4 regions of the Micromonospora sp. DT68 genome follow, and region 1 is predicted to be linked to each of the others. Evidence: riboswitches for the same ligand, from Rfam matches in the RefSeq annotation. Region 1 holds a riboswitch; each other region holds the start of a gene.
What was found. A riboswitch is a leader RNA that binds a small molecule or an ion and turns the genes downstream of it on or off. The one in region 1 is predicted to bind cyclic di-AMP.
Positions count from the first base shown of each region.

Region 2: another riboswitch for cyclic di-AMP. It lies ahead of ACPXB1_RS16405 (C39 family peptidase); the one in region 1 lies ahead of ACPXB1_RS14365 (transglycosylase family protein).
Region 3: another riboswitch for cyclic di-AMP. It lies ahead of ACPXB1_RS07050 (NlpC/P60 family protein); the one in region 1 lies ahead of ACPXB1_RS14365 (transglycosylase family protein).
Region 4: another riboswitch for cyclic di-AMP. It lies ahead of ACPXB1_RS00485 (coiled-coil domain-containing protein); the one in region 1 lies ahead of ACPXB1_RS14365 (transglycosylase family protein).

Region 1 is NZ_JBNCNZ010000006.1:386,340-391,011, forward strand. Features, by position in the region: gene ACPXB1_RS14355 (SDR family oxidoreductase) at 1-94, opposite strand, end outside; gene htpG (molecular chaperone HtpG) at 256-2,172, shown strand; cyclic di-AMP (ydaO/yuaA leader) riboswitch at 2,393-2,566, shown strand; gene ACPXB1_RS14365 (transglycosylase family protein) at 2,569-3,252, shown strand; gene ACPXB1_RS14370 (hypothetical protein) at 3,326-3,679, opposite strand; gene dinB (DNA polymerase IV) at 3,773-4,672, opposite strand, start outside.
Region 2 is NZ_JBNCNZ010000007.1:392,858-397,529, forward strand. Features, by position in the region: gene ACPXB1_RS16395 (acyltransferase family protein) at 1-570, shown strand, start outside; gene ACPXB1_RS16400 (hypothetical protein) at 714-1,493, shown strand; cyclic di-AMP (ydaO/yuaA leader) riboswitch at 1,781-1,922, shown strand; gene ACPXB1_RS16405 (C39 family peptidase) at 2,167-3,018, shown strand; gene ACPXB1_RS16410 (alpha/beta fold hydrolase) at 3,154-3,900, shown strand; gene ACPXB1_RS16415 (CDP-glycerol glycerophosphotransferase family protein) at 3,918-4,672, opposite strand, start outside.
Region 3 is NZ_JBNCNZ010000003.1:182,028-186,699, reverse strand. Features, by position in the region: gene ACPXB1_RS07055 (N-acetylmuramoyl-L-alanine amidase) at 1-1,193, opposite strand, end outside; cyclic di-AMP (ydaO/yuaA leader) riboswitch at 1,428-1,565, shown strand; gene ACPXB1_RS07050 (NlpC/P60 family protein) at 1,642-2,619, shown strand; gene dcd (dCTP deaminase) at 2,695-3,273, opposite strand; gene ACPXB1_RS07040 (pyridoxamine 5'-phosphate oxidase family protein) at 3,351-3,908, shown strand; gene ACPXB1_RS07035 (zinc metalloprotease) at 3,976-4,672, opposite strand, start outside.
Region 4 is NZ_JBNCNZ010000001.1:97,361-102,032, forward strand. Features, by position in the region: gene ACPXB1_RS00475 (helix-turn-helix transcriptional regulator) at 1-115, opposite strand, end outside; gene ACPXB1_RS00480 (carbonic anhydrase) at 319-1,062, shown strand; gene ACPXB1_RS00485 (coiled-coil domain-containing protein) at 1,143-2,162, opposite strand; cyclic di-AMP (ydaO/yuaA leader) riboswitch at 2,167-2,297, opposite strand; gene ACPXB1_RS00490 (YibE/F family protein) at 2,464-3,801, opposite strand; gene ACPXB1_RS00495 (heavy metal translocating P-type ATPase) at 4,115-4,672, shown strand, end outside.

The sequences.
Region 1 (4,672 bases):
CGGTCGCGCCGCGGGCGAGCAGCTCGGCGGCCAGGTGCCTGCCGAAGCCGCGGTTGGCGCCGGTGACGAGGGCGGTGCTTCCAGCAATCTTCATGGGCGTCACGCTATCGGACCTGACTTTTGTCAAGCAAAGTCAGATAGGTCACGCGACGGCCCGGCTCGATCGGGAATACGACCCGGATGCGGCCACCGCCCCGCCCGTGACGGCTCGTATCCTTTCGGCGAACCTCCGCACGAGCCGAGAAGGGAGACGGTGTGAGCAACCAGGCCGAGACATTGGAGTTCCAGGCTGAGGCGCGTCAGCTCCTGCAGTTGGTGGTCCACTCGATCTATTCGAACAAGGACGTCTTCCTGCGGGAACTCATCTCGAACGCGTCCGACGCGCTGGACAAGCTGCGGCTGGCCACGCTTGTCGACAAGGACCTCGTCGCCGACACCGACGACCTGCACGTCGCCATCGAGGTCGACAGGGACGCCCGCACCCTGACCGTCCGGGACAACGGCATCGGCATGACCCGCGACGAGGTGGTCGGGCTGATCGGCACGATCGCCAAGTCCGGCACCGCCGAGCTGCTGCGCCAACTACGGGAGTCCGCCGACGCCCGCGCCTCGCAGGACCTGATCGGCCAGTTCGGCGTCGGCTTCTACGCCGCGTTCATGGTCGCCGACCGGGTGACCCTGCTGACCCGCAAGGCCGGCGAGACCGGCGGCACCCGCTGGGAGTCCACAGGCGAGGGGACGTACTCGATCGAGCCGGTCGCCGAGGCGCCCCAGGGCACCGCGGTGACCCTGCACCTCAAGCCCGCCGACACCGAGGACAACCTGCACGACTACACCGCCGAGTGGACCATCCGCGAGATCGTCAAGCGATACTCCGACTTCATCGCCTGGCCGATCCGGATGACCGTCGAACGCCCCGGCGCCGACGGCGCGGACCCCACCAGCGAGGTGCAGACCCTCAACTCGATGAAGGCGCTCTGGGCGCGACCCCGCGACGAGGTCGACGCCGCCGAGTACAACGAGTTCTACAAGCACGTCAGCCACGACTGGGCCGACCCGCTCGAGGTCGTACACATGAAGGGCGAGGGCACCTTCGAGTACGAGGCGCTGCTCTTCCTGCCCAGCCACGCCCCACTGGACCTGTTCTCCCCGCAGGGCTGCCGGGGCGTCCAGCTCTACGTCAAGCGCGTCTTCATCATGGACGACTGCGTGGCGCTGGTCCCCACCTACCTACGCTTCGTCAAGGGCGTGGTCGACGCCCACGACCTGTCGCTGAACATCTCCCGCGAGATCCTCCAGCAGGACCGCCAGATCCAGATCGTCCGCCGCCGCCTGGTGAAGAAGGTCCTCGCCGCTGTCAAGGACCTCAAGGCCAACCACGCCGAGCGCTACCAGACCTTCTGGAAGGAGTTCGGCACTGTCGTCAAGGAAGGGCTCATCGACGACACCGACAACCGCGACACCCTGCTGGAGATCCTGTCGCTGGCCTCCACCCACGACCCGGCCGAGCTCACCGACCTGGCCGGCTACGTCTCCCGGATGAAGGACGGCCAGAGCGACATCTGGTACGCCACCGGCGACTCCCGGGCCACCATCGAGAACTCCCCGCACCTGGAGGCGTTCCGGGCCAAGGGCCACGAGGTGCTGCTGCTCACCGACCCTGTCGACGAGGTGTGGGTGGAGCGGGTCGGCACGTACGACGGTCGGCCGCTGCGCTCGATCGCCAAGGGCGAGGTCGACCTCGACACCGACGAGGAGAAGCAGCAGGCCGAAGCCGAGCGCGAGCAGCAGCGGCAGGAGTTCGCGGCGCTCGTGGACTGGCTGGGCACGACACTTTCCGACAGCGTCCGGGAGGTCCGCCTGTCGTCGCGGCTCACCACCTCACCGGCCTGTGTGGTGGGTGACGCGCACGACCTCACGCCGACACTGGAGAAGATGTACCGGGCGATGGGGCACGAGATCCCGTCGACGAAGCGCATCCTGGAGATCAATCCCGGTCATCCTCTGGTAGCCGCTCTGCGCAAGGCTCACGAGCAGGGCGATTCCGCCGAGACCCTCACCGAAACCGCCGAGCTGCTGTACGGCCTCGCGGTACTCGCCGAGGGTGGCGACCTGGCCGACCCGGCCCGCTTCACCCGTACGCTCGCCGACCGGCTCGCCCGCACTCTGTAGGGAGGTGCCCCGGCCGGTGGTGACCCGCGTTGTCGGGCTCCACCGGCCGGGGAACGGCCGACCTGATCGGAAGCGGTCCATCATGGTCGCTGCACAGCTGAACGCCGCCCGCAACCGCTGAGCGCGCCGCTCAGCGTGCCCCGGTGAAGAACTTCACAGGGGTTGGGCGATCGATGCCGGCCGTGCCTAACGTCGGTCGGGTCCGCCACTGCGGACGCCACGACCGGTAACGCCAAATCCTGCCCCCGGTCGTCGGAACCCAGTCACCCGGGCAGGAGCGGGGGACCCAAACGTTCCTCGGTGCATCGTCACCTCGGGGTGAAGCCGCCACCGTGCGGCCGGGCTCCTCGGCCCGAACCCGACAGCTCACCTCGCCGGCGTGGAGGAAGCACACTCATGACGTCTGTCTACACCCCCCGTCATCGACGGGTCAGCACCCGCCGCATCGCCGTCGGCACCCTGGCCGTCGGCGCGGTCACCGGCGCCGTGGCGCTCTTCGGCCCGGCCGCACCTGCCCAGGCGGCCGTCAACTGGGACGCCATCGCCAAGTGCGAGTCCGGTGGCAACTGGAAGATCAACACCGGCAACGGCTACTACGGCGGGTTGCAGTTCTCGCAGAGCACCTGGGCCGGCTACGGCGGCAAGAAGTACGCCGCCCGCGCCGACCTGGCCAGCCGCGGCGAGCAGATCGCCATCGCCGAGAAGGTGCTCAAGGGGCAGGGCATCGGCGCGTGGCCGACCTGCGGCAAGAAGGCCGGTGCGTCGGGCGGCTCCGCCACCAAGTCCTCGACGAAGCCCACCACGAAGTCGAAGTCCACCGCCAAGTCGAAGTCCACTCCGAAGGCCGACAAGCCCGCCCAGCGGTCGTCGCGCGGTGAGCAGCCGGCGACCCGCAGCAACAAGCGCACCGCCCCGGCGGCCAGCGGCGACACCTACGTGGTGAAGTCCGGCGACACCCTGTCGGAGATCGCCCAGAGCCACCAGCAGGACGGCGGCTGGCAGGCCCTCTACGAGCGCAACCGGCAGGTCGTCGGCTCGGACCCGGGCCTGATCTTCCCCGGGCAGCGGCTCAGCCTCTGACGTACGACCCAGCGGGCGCCCGATCGGATTCCGGTCGGGCGCTCGCTGGCGTGTCGCTGTCGTGGCGGAGGCGTCAGGCTGCCGAAGCCCGCGACGCCGATACCGCTTCGCCGGACCGGGTTCGCCGCGGGTGGAAGGACTCCTGGGTGGACCAGTTGTCAGGTGTCTCGTCGTGGCCGTCCCACTGCTGGGCGGCCGTCGGCGGTGTCTCGGCCCCGCCTCGAGCGAGCCGCAGCGACTGTTCAGCGTTGCCGCGTGCCGCGCATGGGTACGGTTCCCCGGCGCAGAGCAGGTTGCCGCAGACGCCGTCCTCGGTCGGCTCGTGGGCGTCGAGCACGTCGAGCGCCAGCTGCCACAGCAGCGGGTCGGTCACGTCGTGCGGACGCTCGGCACGCCGGCTCGCGCGGTTGCTGCTGTCGTCGGACATGGTGGTCCCCCCTCAGGCTGATCGTCACAACGTCTCCGATCATGCCGCCGCTAAACCCTCCAGCAGCTGTGATATCCGCCGCCACCAGGGAGATCAGTCCGGCAGAAGGGGCATTTCGACGCCCGGATCCCGGCCTAGCAGCACCGCGCGGGTCACGGCAGTCGACCCGAACCGGTCCCGAACCGCGTCCACGGCGGCGTCCAGGTTGGCCCCCGGGACGGCGTCGAACGGCAACTCCGGTTGCACAGGGTTGTCGTCGAGGTTGCCCACCGACACGCCGATCAGCGTGATGCCCCGCCTGTCGATCTCCGGCAGCGCAGCATGCAGCAGCGCCCGCGCGGCAGCGAGCAGGGGCGTGGTGTCAGCTGTCGCCTTGCGCACCGTGTGCGAGCGGGTCGCCCGGGTGTAGTCGCCGAAGCGCAGCCGCAGCAGCACCGTGCGCCCGGACCGGCCGGCCGCCCGCATCCGTCGGGTGACCCGGTCGACAAGGCCCGCCAGGATGGCGTCCAACTCCGTGGCCGCGTGCGGAGTGCGACTCAGCGCGTGCTGCGCGCCCATCGAGCCGCGCCGCCGGCCGACCTGCACCGCCCGCGGGTCACGGTTGTGCGCCAGGGCGTGCAGGTGCCGGCCGGCGCCCGCACCGAGCAGGGACACCAACGCCGCCTCGCCGAGTCGGGCGACCTCGCCGACGGTACGGATCCGGCGCTCCCGCAACTTCGCGGCCGTGACCGGGCCGACGCCCCAGAGTCGCTCCACCGGCAGCGGGTGCAGGAACGCCATCTCGGCATCCGGCGCGACGACAAGCAGCCCGTCCGGCTTCGCCACCCCGCTGGCCACCTTCGCCAGGAACTTCGTACGCGCCACCCCCACGGTGATCGGCAGGCCGATCTGTTCACGGACCTCCCGGCGCAGCCGGTCGGCGATGTCGACAGGCGCCCCGGCCAGCCGCCGCAGACCACCCACGTCGAGGAACGCCTCGTCGATGGAGAGCCC
Region 2 (4,672 bases), on a different contig from region 1:
CAGATCTTCCCGCCCGTACGGTCGCTGGAGTTCTGGCTGGGCGCGGTGGCGGCCGAGCTGATGCGTCGGGGTCTCTGGCGTGGCCCCGGGCTGACGACGGCCACCGTGATCTTCGTGGCGACCTGGGTGGCCGCCTCACAGTGGATCCGCGCCGAACTGTGGACCACCCTGCTCGCCGTCGTGTACCTGCTGGTGATCACGGCCGCCGCGGACGCGGACGTGCGGGACCGGCGCTCGCCGTGGCGGTCCCGTCCGCTGGTGTGGCTCGGCGAGGTCTCCTTCGCCTTCTATCTGGTGCACGTGCTGGTGATGACGAGTGTGCTGCGGTGGAGCGGGGACTGGGGGACGGGCTTCCAAGGCTGGCGCGGCCCGGCTGTGGTGCTCGGGTTCCTTGTGGTCAGCCTGGTCCTGGCCGGGTTGCTGCACCGCTACGTCGAGACTCCGCTGATGCGCCGACTGGCACCGCGCCGCCCGGCCCGTCCGCCGGCCGTTCCCCGGCAACGGACCACGGCCACCGAAGCCGGGGGCGAAAAGCCCGACGACCGATCGACGTACGCCGACTCGCGCTGACGGGTCCAACCTGGTCAGACGCGGTCCGGCGCGGCGTGCGTCGACACGCCCGGCGCCCGATGCGCCCGGTTCGTGCCGGCGGTAGCGTCGGACCGAACGCGTGCGGCTTCCCATCGCAATGCTCTCCCGCCGAGGTGCCGACCATGGAGACCGTCGTCTTCTACGAGTTCCTGACCGAGGTGCCGCAGGCCGCCGCCATCTGGTCGGCCTTGCTCCTGCTGACACTGACAGTGCTCGCCGTCCTGGTGGCCCGTCCGGAGCGGGACTCGACGGCCGCCGAACGGGACAGGGCGGCCGTCGAGCCGCCGCCCACCGCCCGTGAGGCCGCCGCCGCCGAGGCCGCCGACCTGCGCCGGTACGCCGAGGAGGTGGCCGTCGCCGCGGCCCGCGCGGCGCAGACCGCCCGACGACGGCGTGCGGACTGGCTGACCGCTCAGGAGCAGGTGGAGCAGATCTGGGTGCGGTACGACGAGGCGGACGCCGCGGCCCGACGCTTCGCCGGTGCCGGAGCGCTGCCCACCCCGCGAACCCCGCGCACCCCCGCCGAGTACGCCACCCGGGAGCGTTACCTGCACCGGGCTGCGATGGCCGCGTACTGGCGGGGGGATCTGACCATGCGGCAGCTCGGCGACGTGTTCGGCCAGCGGCACGGCTGGGATCCGCGTCGGCACCCGGTGGAGCAGGAGGTGCTGCTCAGCCGGGCGGTCCGGGAGACGCGGCGGGCCGACTACGAGGCTGCCGCCGGGCGGGAACGGGCGGCCTGGCGCGACGCCGAGCTGGCGACGTCCGCTGCGCGTGCCCTGGCCGAGGAGGCCTACGCGGCGGCGGCCCGGTTGCGGCCGACCCGGGTGGCGGCCCGCCGCACCGTCCGTGTCGCGGTTCTTCCGGCGGCGGCGCGGTGGCGCCCGGCGCGGGTGGGCTGAAACGCCCCGATTATTCGGTGAGCCCGGTCACACGCGCGGGAAATCGGGCGGCTGACGCGTTCGGCCGGATTGTTCCCGCAGATCCGGCGGCATTGTCGACGGCCTGTCCGCTTGTCGACCTACGGTGCCTCCGTAACCGCTCGTCCCATCGAGTCACGTCAGCGGCAATACGCCCAGAAATTGTCGCCGCGTTCAAGGTTTACGCAGGTGAGCGAGGCTTGGCAGGGCTCAGGAGGGCCAGTAGGGTCATCCCGTCCGGTGCGGTAACCGATCGCGAATGGCGACGCCGCGCTGACCCGCTCAATCGTGATCAACGAACCGGGGACCCACAAGTACGTCCGGGGTGAATCCGCGAGCCACGGCCCGCGGTAGGGCGATCTTCCCGCCCGAATCCGTCAGCTAACCCGGTAGGCGGTGTCGGAAGGAGTTCCATCCCCATGCAGCACCCGCATACCCCTCGGCTATTCCTCCGCCTTCACGGCGTCGCGGTACCCACGCTTGTCCGCCTCGTGGCGGTGAGCTGACCCCCAGGGTCACCGCACTTTCCGCCCGGCCACGCCGGGCGTTCCCCTGAGCGGCTCCACCATCCGCGGACCACGGTCCGCGCGCTGGCGCGTGCCCGGATACCGGCTGCCCCCGGTGTGCCGCTCTCCCCCTGAACCGTGGAGGACCCGTGAAGCACACCCTGCAGCGTCAGCTGCGTCGCCTCGCCACCGAACGCCCGTACCAGATCGCCGTCGCCTCCGCCGCGGCCCTCGCCATCGCGACCACCACCGGCGCCCTGGTGGCCGGCGCCGATGAGGCCCCCGTCGGCCAGCACACCGCCTCGACCGTCGCCGAGATGCGCAGCGACACCGCCGCCTCCCGCGGCGACGCCCGGGTCGCGGACCCCTCGGCCAGCGCCGCCCCGACCAGCGCCAGCCCGAGCGCCGCCGCCCCCTCCGCAAGCGCCGCGTCGCCGGCCGCCAAGGCCAGCAGCGACCCGGACCTGACCGCCAGGAAGGCGGCGCCGAAGCCGCCCGCGACAAAGGTGCTCGACTTCCGCTACCAGGCGCAGAACACGTACTACAACTGCGGCCCGGCGGCCGTCCGCAACGCTCTCAGCGCCGCCGGCATCAACCGCACCCAGGACCAGTTGGGCGCCGAGCTGGGCACCACCGAGATGGGCACCAACTCGGCCCTGGACACCACCCGGGTGCTCAACGCCGAGGTGAAGGGCTCCCCGTACCGGACCCGGATGTTCGCCGGCTCGCCAAGCCCGGCCCAGATGGACCGTCTCCAGGCTGACGTCGTCGCCGCGATCACCGACGGCCGTGGCGTGGTGGCCAACGTGGCCGGGGACGCCGTCGACACGAACGGCGGCTGGCACTCCTTCGGCGGCGGGCACTACGTCGCAGTGGTGGGCTACAAGGACAACGGCCGTACCGTGCGGATCGCCGACTCGGCGAACGCGGCCTACGGCGAGTACTGGATGACCACGATCAACCTGGCCAACTGGATCGCTACCCGGGGCTACTCCGCCTGACCAGGCGTGAGACCCCACCAGACGCCGCGGGCGCCGTCTCCCACGAGGGCCGGCGCCCGCGGCGTCTTCGTCGACGCCGGGTCAGGACCGCGACGGATCTCGCTGCGAGCCGGTACGCCGTGGGAGACTGCGGCCGTGGTGGATGAATCGGGTGGTCACGCCGACCGTAGGCCGGTCCTGCTTCTGCTGCACGGCATGGGGGCGACAGGTGACGTCTGGCTGCCCTGGGCGCCGCTGCTGGAGCAGCACTGGCCCGGCAGGTGGCTGGCGCCCGACCTCGCCGGCCACGGCTGGTCGGAGCCACTTCCGACGTACTCCTTCGAGGGTTTCGCCAAGCGGATCGCCCAGGCCCTGGCGCCCGGCGACCGCATCGTGGTGCTCGGGCACTCGCTGGGTGGTGTGGTCGGCCTGGCGCTGGCCGCCCGCGCCGCCGGAACGCCAGTGGACGCCGTGGTGGGGCTCGGCATCAAGGCCGTCTGGACGCCGGACGAGCTGACCCGCGCCGCCGACGTCGCCGCCCGCCCGGTCAGCTGGTTCGCCAGCCGGGCCGAGGCGGCCCGTCGCTACCTGCGGGTCGCCGGGCTGACCGGCCTGATCCCGCCGGACCACCCGATGGTGGACGCCGGTCTGCGCCAGGTCGACGGCCGGTGGCGCCTGGCGATGGACACCGGCGCGTTCGCCGTCGGGGAGCCCGATCTCGCCGCGCTCCTGGCCGCGACCGACGTGCCTGTTGTGCTGGCGCGCGGCGAGCACGACACGATGGTCACCGACGCGCAGCTCAAGGAGTACGGGGTGCCGGTCGCCACGCTGCCCGGGCTCGGGCACAACGCGCACGTGGAGGACCCGGCTGCCGTGCTGGCGCTGCTGGACGCGTACCGCTGACGCTCGGCACGCCCTTGTCAGGCCAGCGGGGTGAGCTGCGCCGGCCGCTCGGTCGTGTGGTCCGTCGACGTCAACTCCCGGCGGGCGGCGGTCAGGAACGCCTCCGCGTACGACTCGGCGGGGAAGTCACCCAGGTAACGCCGGCGGGTCGCCCAGCGCGCCTCGGCCAGCGGGTCGGTGTCGAGCAGGGCGGTCAGCACCTCGTCGGCGTTGGACATGTCCCGGCGCAGCACGTAGCCCGACGCGGCCAGCGGGAAGTTCTCGGTGAACCGTTCGCCCTCGTTGCCCATGTCGGTGACGGCGTACGGCTTGCCGGAGTAGAGGTAGTCCGAGATGACCCCGGACACGTCGGAGATCAGCGCGTCGGAGCGGTTGACGCACTCGGTCAGGCTCAGCTCCCGGGCCGCCGCCCCGACCACGTGTGGCCGCCCGGTGCGGCTCCGGTCGGCGACCAGCAGCTCGGTGAGCCGGCCCAGCTGACGGGCTGACGCCGGGTTCTGCGTCGTGTACGGGTGGGCCCGCAGGATCACCGTCGCGCCGCGCGCCAGCAGCCGCCGCAGCAGTGCCTCGGCCACCGGCAGCGAGCAGTAGTCGGCGTCGGCGTGGTGCCCGGTCCAGGTCGGCGTGTAGAGCACGGTGGGCTGGGCCAGCCCGACGGTCGGCTCCGGGCGTACGTCGATCGACTCGACCTGCGGGCGGCCCACCACGACGAACTTCTCCGCCGGGATCTGCACGCCGGCGCGGGCGTACCTGTCGATCGCCGCCGGACCGG
Region 3 (4,672 bases), on a different contig from region 1:
ACGTTGTCGTGGCCGATGATGTGCTGACGGTCCAGCGGGATGCCCAGTCGCAGCGCGAGGTGCCGCACGAGCTTCGCCGACGTCCGGTACATCGCCTCGGTGTACCAGGTGCCCTGCGCGGCGAAGCCCTCGTGTTCGAGCCCGATCGCCTTGGCGTTGACGTACCAGTTGCCGGCGTGCCAGGCGACGTCCTTGGTCTTGACGTGCTGGGCGATGTGCCCGTCCACCGAGCGCAGCGTGTAGTGCCAGCTCACGTAGGTCGGGTCCTGGACGAGCTTCAGAGTGGTCGCCCAACTCCCCTCGGTGTCGTGGATGACGATGTACTCGATCTTCTGCCGCTTCGGCCGGTCGGAGAGGTCGTGGTTGCCGTAGTCCCCGTCCCCGAACGCCTGGTAGGGCGCCGGGATCCACTCACAGGAGATGGTGCGGGGGCACTCCAGCCCGTCCGGGCGGGCGAGCTTGCGCAGGCCCAGCCGGTCCAGCCAGGTGCGCTCCGGCCGTACCGTGCGGGCCGGCAGGGTGACCCGCTGGCCGTCGTCGGTCACCCGGGACTCGCCGGCGCCGATGGTGGTGAAGACCTCGTCGGCGAAGGCCGCCGCGGCGTCGGCGCTGTCCGCGCCGGCGTAGCGGGCCACCGCGCCGTACCAGGCCGCCGGGTCGGTGCCGGCTCCGACCGGCGCGCCAAGCTCCCGCTGGTACGACGCCAGCAGCGCCGCCCCGCCCCTGATGTTCGCGTTCGGGTCGGTACGCAGCGACTCCGGTGCCTCGCCGGTCAGCGCGGCGGCGGCGTCAACGGTTTGCAGGGCGGCGCTGGACGGCGCGGGGTCAGCGGTTGCGCGAGGTGCCAGCGCGGTACGCGAGTCGTCGCCGCGCGGGTCCTCGGCGCCGGTGTCGTGGTGGCCGCCGCGGGGCAGGGCTGTCACGTGTCGGGCGTCGGTCAGGTGCATCGGGCCGTAGCCGCCGCTGGTGCTGGGTGTGCCGGCGTTGCTGTCCCAGCGGGACTCCAGATAGGAGACGCCGAGCAGCACGTCGGCCGGTACGCCGTACTCGCTCGCTGCGGCGGCGTACCGCTGCTGGCGGTCGGCGGTGGGTGCGGCGGCGACCGGACCGGAGGGCAGTGGCACCGCGGTCGCGGCGACCACGGCGGTGACCAGCAGTGCGCGTCGGCGGGACGGCAGGGTTGGACGGTGCATCGAACCCCCTAGATTGCGTGGGTGACTGTGAGGTCACCCTCCCGCCGGCCGGGAGCCTGCGTCAATACCTTTCCATGTATGGACTCCTGTGGAAAAAAACCTTCGCACGCGGTCCGTGACCCCGCAGAATCGCCACGGAGTGTCACTGGCGCACGGGTTGCGGATCGGTAACGGTCATCTCTACTCTGGTCAATCGTCGGCCCGGTAGCAGGTCTGCCCATCCCGGGCGGTAACGGACCGGCACCGCCGAGTCGCTTGAAGAACGAGCCGGGGACCCAGGTTCCCCCGGGGTGAATCCGCAGATCCTGCGGTAGGGCGCCGACTTCCCGCCCGAACCCGTCAGCTAACCCGGTAGGCGGTCAGGAAGAAGGAGTACGGAACCCCGGTGGCACTCCATGCCCCGCGGCCGTCGTCCGAGCGGTCGGCCTCAGCCGACCCCCTGCCGATCGTGCCGCGTCAACGCTGGCCCCGCTTCACCACAGCTCTTGCCGCCCTTGTCGGCGTCGCCGTCGTCCTGACCAGCAGCGCCACTGCGGCGCACGCGGACCCGTCCGTCGCCGAGATCGAACGCCAGATCGACGCCGACTGGAACAAGCTCGAACCGATCATCGAACGGCACAACGCCACCCGCACCGAGCTGGCCGCAAAGCGCAAGCAGGCGAACGCGCTGGCCGCCCGGATGGCCCCGTTGCAGCGCCAGGTCGACGCGGCCATGGACAAGGTCAGCGCCCTGGCCGTCCGCGCGTACATGGGTGAGAACGTCTCCACTGTCAACGCGATGCTCGGCAGCCGCTCGCCCAGCGAGATGGTCGGCCAGCTGGAAATGCTCGACCGGTTCGCCCACAACCAGCAGCAGGACGTCAAGCAGGTGGCCGACCTGCGCGACGAGTTGGCCCGGCAGAAGGCGCCGCTGGACGAGCTGGTCGCCGAACTGACCCTGACCGAGGCTCAGCTCGCGGCGAAGAAGAAGCAGATCAACGCCGAGATCGACAAGCTCCAGAAGCTGCGCCTCAAGGTGTACGGCAATGGCGGCGGCGGTCCGCTGCGTCCGGCGCCCTGCCCGGCCAGCTACCCCGGCGGCGGGGCGGGTACGGCTGTCAAGTTCGCCTGCGCCCAGATCGGCAAGCCCTACGTGTGGGGCGCCGAGGGCCCGAACTCGTACGACTGCTCCGGGCTGATGCTTGCCGCGTGGGCCAAGGCCGGCGTGTCACTGCCGCACAACGCCGCGCAGCAGAGCCGGGTGACAAAGGACGTCAGCCGCGCCGACCTGCGCCCCGGTGACCTGGTCTTCTACTACAGCGACATCCACCACGTGGGCATGTACGTCGGCGACGGCTGGGTGGTGCACGCCTCCCAGGCCGGTCAACCCGTCAAGATGAAGAAGGTCGACGACGGCCCGATCCACAGCTACGGCCGCCCCGGCTGAGATGTAAGGAGGGGCCCCTTCCTAACGCCTCAGGTAGAGGAGGGGCCCCTTGTTAACACCGAGCTGTCGAGCGGCTCAACGGGTCGGCCAGGCCCGCCAGTTCTGCCAGGAGCGGCTCGGCGTCGGCCCCCGCTGGCCCTGGTAGCGCGAGCCGTAGACCACCGAGCCGTACGGGTGCTCGGCCGGCGAGGAGAGCCGGAAGATGCAGAGCTGCCCGATCTTCATGCCCGGCCAGAGGGTGATCGGCAGGTTCGCCACGTTCGACAACTCCAGCGTCACGTGACCGGAGAAGCCCGGATCGATGAAGCCGGCGGTGGAGTGGGTGAGCAGGCCGAGACGGCCCAGGCTGGACTTGCCCTCCAGGCGGCCGGCGAGCTGCTCGCCGAGGGAGATCACCTCAAGCGTCGAGGCGAGCACGAACTCGCCCGGGTGCAGCACGAACGGTTCGCCGTCGGGCACCTCGACCACCGAGGTCAGGTCGTCCTGCTGCATGGCCGGATCGATGTGTGTGTAGAGATGGTTGTTGAAGACCCGGAACAGCCTGTCGAGTCTCACGTCGATGCTGGACGGTTGAACCAGAGTGGGCTCGAATGGCTCCAGGCCCAGCGTGCCGGCCTTGATCTCGGTGACCAGGTCCCGGTCGGAGAGCAGCATCGGACCACCATAGCGAGGCAGCCGGTGACCAGCGTGTCGAGGTCGCCCCTCGTACATTTGTTCGATAGAATGCCCGCATGGCTTCCTGGTCCGATTTTGCCGCCGACGAGCCCCGCCTCGCCGACGGGATCCGCGTTCTCCTGCAGCAGTACGGGCCGGGCTTCGGCTATCTGGCCACTGTCCGCGCCGACGGCGGTCCCCGCGTCCATCCGGTGTCCCCGGTCATCACCGACGAGGGCCTGTTCTGCTTCATCATCGACTCGCCGAAGCGCCGCGACCTCGAACGCGACGGCCGTTACGCCCTGCACTCGTTCCCGCCGGAGGAGAGCGACGACGAGGCGTACGTGGCGGGGCACGCCTCGCCGGTGACCGACCCGGCCCAGGTGGCCCGGCTGGCGCAGACCGCCCGAGCCGAGCCGCAGGTCGACTGGCGGCTCTTCGAGTTCACCATCGACGTGGCGATGCTGACCCGCCGCGAGCACCAGATCACCGGCATTCCCGGTCTCCCGCCGAGCCGTCCGGCCGTTCGGGTCTGGCTCGACCCGCGAGCCCCGGCGGCCGCGCCGCTCGGCGTACCCCAGGCTCGCCCGACCCGGCTCAGCCGCGACGTCAAGTGCACGACGGCCGCCGCCTGACCACGGCCCTAAAACGCTGGTGCCGGCTCCGTCGTGACGGAGCCGGCACCAGGTGTACGCGGGAGAGCTACGCCGCGCGGTACGCGTTCCAGGCGGTCAGCATGCGGCTGGCCTGCCCAGGGGTGAACTGGTACATGCACGAGTCGTAGGTGTAGTCCATGAAGTTGGTGATCGGGTCCAGGCCGGCCGCCGAGCAGGTGTTCCGCCCGGTCGGGCACTGGTAGGCCGGCGACGCCTCGGCCGGGGTGTCGCTGACGCTGTCACCCGAGCCACCGCAGCCGCCCTGGAAGGTGTGGTACAGGTTCAGCCAGTGCCCCACCTCGTGGGTGCCGGTGTCGCCCTGGTTGTAGTTGGTCGAGGTGCCGCCCGGCAGCGACTCGTTCAGCACGACCACGCCGTCCATGCTGCTCAGGTTGCGCTGCGGGAAGGTCGCCCAGCCCAGCAGGTTGTTGCTCAACTCGCCGAGGTAGACGTTGAGAGTGTTCTTGCCGCCGGTCCGCAGCGAGGACTTCATCGACCGCTCCGCCGACGAGCCCTGCACGATCGGATACCACGACGGGTTCGTCACCCGGTTGATCCTGTCGAGCCGGAAGGCGAACGCGGTGACCGCGCCGCCGGTCGCACCGGCGTACGCCTGGTTGAGGACGTTGATCTGCGAGGTGATCATCGAGTCCGGGATGTTGCCGCCCGCGCGTGTGGTGTTCTCCTGGATCACGTGCACCACCACCGGGATGGTGACAGTGGCCAGCGCCGTCGCGCCAGCA
Region 4 (4,672 bases), on a different contig from region 1:
GCAGCCGAGCGGTGGGATCGCGGGCGATGGCCAGCAGCACATGCCCGTGATTGGTGAGGAATGTCCAGTTCCGGCCGCTGCCTGGGCTGCCGTCAGCTGTCGCCGTGCTCGCCATCGTGGGACCGCCTCTCCGGTTGCCCGCCCTCGCCTCGCGCCTGTCGCAGGCGGGTCGAACCGGGCCAACGTATGAAATCTATATCACGCATATCTTGACGCATCTTCTGGTGCGTGTGAACGTGGAGCCCGAGCCAGCGCCCGCCGCCGGGCCGGTCGACGTGCGGGTTGAGCAGGCCAAATGCGTGGAGACGAGGTGCGGGGATGAGCCGTTCCGTAATGCCCGGCGGGCAGCCGGGGCCGCAGCGGGCCACCGATCAGGCACCGGCGCTCACCGAGCCGTCGCGGGCGTACGCCGAACTGGCCGACGGCAACCGGCGCTTCGTCAGCGGCGCTCCACGCCACCCCAACCAGGGCGCCGAACACCGCGCCGCGGTGGCCGACGGGCAGCACCCGTTCGCGGTGATCGTCGGCTGTTCCGACTCCCGGTTGGCCGCCGAGATCATCTTCGATCGGGGCCTGGGTGACCTCTTCGTGGTCCGTACGGCCGGGCACATCGTGGGTCCGGAGGTGCTGGGCAGCGTGGAGTACGCGGTGACAGTGCTCGGCACCCCGCTGGTGGTGGTGCTCGGTCACGACTCCTGCGGTGCCGTGCAGGCGGCCCGTGAGGCCGCCGCCACCGGCACGGCACCCGTGGGGCACCTGCGCGCGGTGGTCGACGCGGTGCTGCCCAGCCTGCGGCGCGCCACGGCCGAGGGTGTGGACGACATCGACGGCATCGTCGACATCCACATCGCGCAGACTGTCGAGACGCTGCTCGGGCAGTCGCCGGTACTGGCCGAGGCTGTGGAGCAGGGCCGGTGCGCGGTGGTGGGGATGTCGTACCGTCTCGCCATCGGTGGGGTGCGTCCGGTGACCGCCGTGCCGGTCGGCGCCGCGACCCTCGACGTGCCGAGCATCGACGTGCCGAGCGTCCCGGACGGCCCGGCCGCGACCGCCGCCGCCTGACAACTGGACCGCCGACCCGCCACGTGCGACGAGGGCCGCCCCGCGTGGTGCGGGGCGGCCCTCGTCTGCGGTACGTGCCGTCAGAGCAGTGACATGTGGACGTGGTCGGTGTGGTTCGACGGTCCGCTGTACGAGCTCCACCCGGTCGCCGGGAACCAGATCTGCCGGTTCCAGATCACGTAGTAGATGCCGAGCCGGTCGGCGTTGCGGATGAGGAACGCTGCGACGTTGTTGCCGTACTTGCGGGTGTCCTCGTTGTGCCACGGGGAGAAGCCGCTCTTCTGCAGCGACCAGTCGCAGGCGCGGCCCTTCGGGTGCTCCCACGGCCCGCCGGGGCGGTAGCAGCCGACGAACCGGGTGAAGCCGGCCCGCCTGACCTCCTTGTAGGCGTGCAGGGTGCGAGGTGTGACGCAGCCGGAGGTGGTCGGGTCGTCCTCGCTGCACGACTGCGGCTTCCAGTCGCCGTCGGCGGTGCGACCCGGGCCGATCTTCGCGACCGGCGAGGTGGCGTCCACGAGACCGCCTGTGAAGCCCTTGCCGCCGACGAGGGAGAGCGCCTTGTCCGCCTCGCTCTTGCGCTTGGCCATCAGGGCGGTCTGCTTCTGCTGCTCGCGGACCTCCGTGTCGAGGGCCAGCTTGGCCTGCTCGGCGCGGATCTTCACCGCGTTGACCTCGGCGAGCTTCTTCTCGTTGATCATGTTGAGCTCGTCGAGGGCCGCGGCCCGCTTGACGAAGGTGTCGGGAGCGTTGCTGTCAAGCAGCATCGCCATCGCGCCGACGCGGCCGGTGCGGTACGACTGGGCGGCGATCTGCGCGACCTGTGGTGCCAACGCGTCCAGGTCGGCCTTGGCACGCTCGACCTCGATCGCCAACTCCAGCTGCCGCTTCTTGGACTTGTCCAGCTTGGACTTGGCGGCGGAGTAGTCGCGGTTGGCCTGCTCGATGACGTCGTTGAGCAGCTTCGGCTCGCCGTCCTCCTCGTGCCCGGACGGTGTGGGGGTCGTCGGGGCGGCGTGGGCCGGTACGGGCCCGGCGAGCACGGTCAGTGCGGCGATCACGGCCACCACAGGTGTCAACCAGCGGCGTAGGGGTGCCGTCACAATGTTCCCTTCCGTCGACCGCCGACCGGGTTAGCTGACGGGTTCGGGGCGGAAGTGGCCCCTACCGCTTGCGCGGATTCACCCCAGGTACCTGGGTCCCCGGCTCGCCGGTTGGCGATTGGGCGGTGGCACCGCAGGCGCCGCTTCGCGCCTTCATCGGTAACCGGCAGCGAGGTTACCCGAGAGTCGGCCGGGTGAGCTACGCCTGGATGCCCACCAAAAGCGTCATATCGCCATGGCGTTGAGTGACCAGTGCTGCGGTCGTCAGGGCGGGGGCCCGATCTGGTCACGCTGAGGAGTGTCACCATGCCGTCTTCGTGCTCCTGTCCGGCTCTGGCCACTGGTCGGTGGCGGTGGATGGGGGTGGGGTGTGCTCGGGGTCGGGCCGGCCCGCGCGTGGACGGCTGAGGGCAGCCAGTACGTCGGCTCGCTCCGGTCGCGGCCGGGGCGCGTCGCCGGCCGGTGTCGAGCCGGCGGCGGTCACCAGAGCGGCCAGCCCTGTGGTCAGCGGTACGGCGGCGATCAGGCCGAGTGTGGCGACCGCACTGCGGACGATCTCCTGTGCCAGGAACTCGCTTGTCAGGATCTGCGTGATGGGTCGTGTGTCGGCGGTGAGCAGGAGCAGCAGCGGCAGCGAGGCGCCCGCGTACGCCAGGACGATTGTGTTGACCGTGGAGGCGATGTGGGCGCGGCCGACCCGCGTGGCCGCCCGGTAGAGCTGCAATCGACTCAGCCCCGGGTTGGCGTTCGCCAACTCGGTGACGGTGGCCGCCTGGGTGACAGTCACGTCGTCGAGCACGCCGAGTGAGCCGATGATGATTCCGGCGAGCAGCAGGCCGTGCAGGTCCACGTCGGCCTGGAACATCGACAGTGTGGTGGCGTCCTCGCTGCCGAAGCCGGTCAGGTGGGTGGCGGCCGTGGCGACGGTGGCGAGCACTCCGGTGAGGATCAGGCTGCCCAGGGTGCCGAGGACCGCTACCGAGGTCTGTGCGGTGACCCCGTGGGTCAGATAGAGCACCACGAACATGATGAGCGCGGCGCCGACCACAGCCACCAGCAGCGGTGACCTGCCGGCGGCGATGCCCGGCAGCACGAAGGTGAGCAGGATGGCGAAGCTTGCCGCCAGCCCCGCCAGCGCGGCCAGGCCCCGCCACCGGCCGAACGCGACGATCGCCGCGGCGAAGACCACAGCCAGCCACAGCAGCGGCGTTCCGCGCTGGTGCTCGGCGATGTTCCAACTGCTGACGGCGGGATCGGTCGGGTCGGTCAGCTCGACCATTATGACGTCGTCGCCGACCTCGACCCGGGGTGCGCCCGGCCCGGCGGGGATCGGGGTCTGCACCTGCTGGCCGGCGCTCGGCCCGTCCTCGACGCGTACGTCCACCGTGCCGCACGGTCCGGCCGACGGGCCGCCCTCGGGTGTCGGCGCCGGCGGGCAGGGCTCGGTCACCACCCGGGTCACGGTGCCGTGGTACCGCGGCACGTCCGCCCCGCCATCGGTCTGCGGCGACCCGTCCCGTGGCCATAGCACCACCGCCGCGAGAACGGTGGCCACGAAGAGCGGCACCACCGTCGCGACGAGGATCCGTCGCACCCGCGGCGGCGCGGGTGGCGCGGAATGGCTGTGGTCGGAACCCAATGCGAGACTCCCAACGATCCGGTGCGAAGTACGTGTCAGCGGAGCGGTCGGTTCACCGTCGACGGGGGAAACGCCGCGGGAAGCGCGCCGGATCGCCGTCCGGCGATCGTCCGATCACGGACGGTCAACGTCCGGCCCGATCGACGGAAAGCGACGCCACGACGTGGTGGCGTCGCAGCCTGACTGCGCGGCGGCGTATGGAGGCTCATCCTGGGAGATGCTATCCAGCTTGTATCGGGGCGGCAGTTCGTGACGGGGTGTCGGATAAGCGAACCGCGTACGTGGCGGGCCCTCGACCGGGCATGTTTGAGGCATGCCGGCTCTGTCACCGCCCGACCCCGACCACAAGCGGCACGGCACCTCCGCCGCACCCTCCCCGCAGAGCAAGCACGCCGGGCATGACAAGCACGCCGGGCACGACCCGGCGATGTTCCGTCGCCGCTTCTGGGTCTGCCTGGTGCTCACCATCCCGGTGGTACTGACCAGTCATCTCGTATCGGATCAGTTGGGTCTGAATTGGGATTTCCCCGGCCGGTCCTGGCTGGGCCCGGTGCTCGGCTCGGTGGTGTTCTGGTGGGGCGGCTGGCCGTTCCTGGTGGGCGCGGTCCGGGAGGTGCGGGACCGGGCGCCGGGCATGATGCTGCTGATCGCGATGGCGATCACAGTGGCCTACACCGCGTCGCTTGCCACCAGCGTGGGCGCCTTCGACCTGGACTTCTGGTGGGAGTTGGCAGCGCTGGTCACCATCATGCTGCTCGGGCACTGGCAGGAGATGAAGGCCATCGGGCAGGCCCGGGGCGCGCTCGCGGCGCTGGCCGCGCTGCTACCGGACGAGGCCGAGCGGGTGACTGCGGGCGGGCAGGTCGAGGCG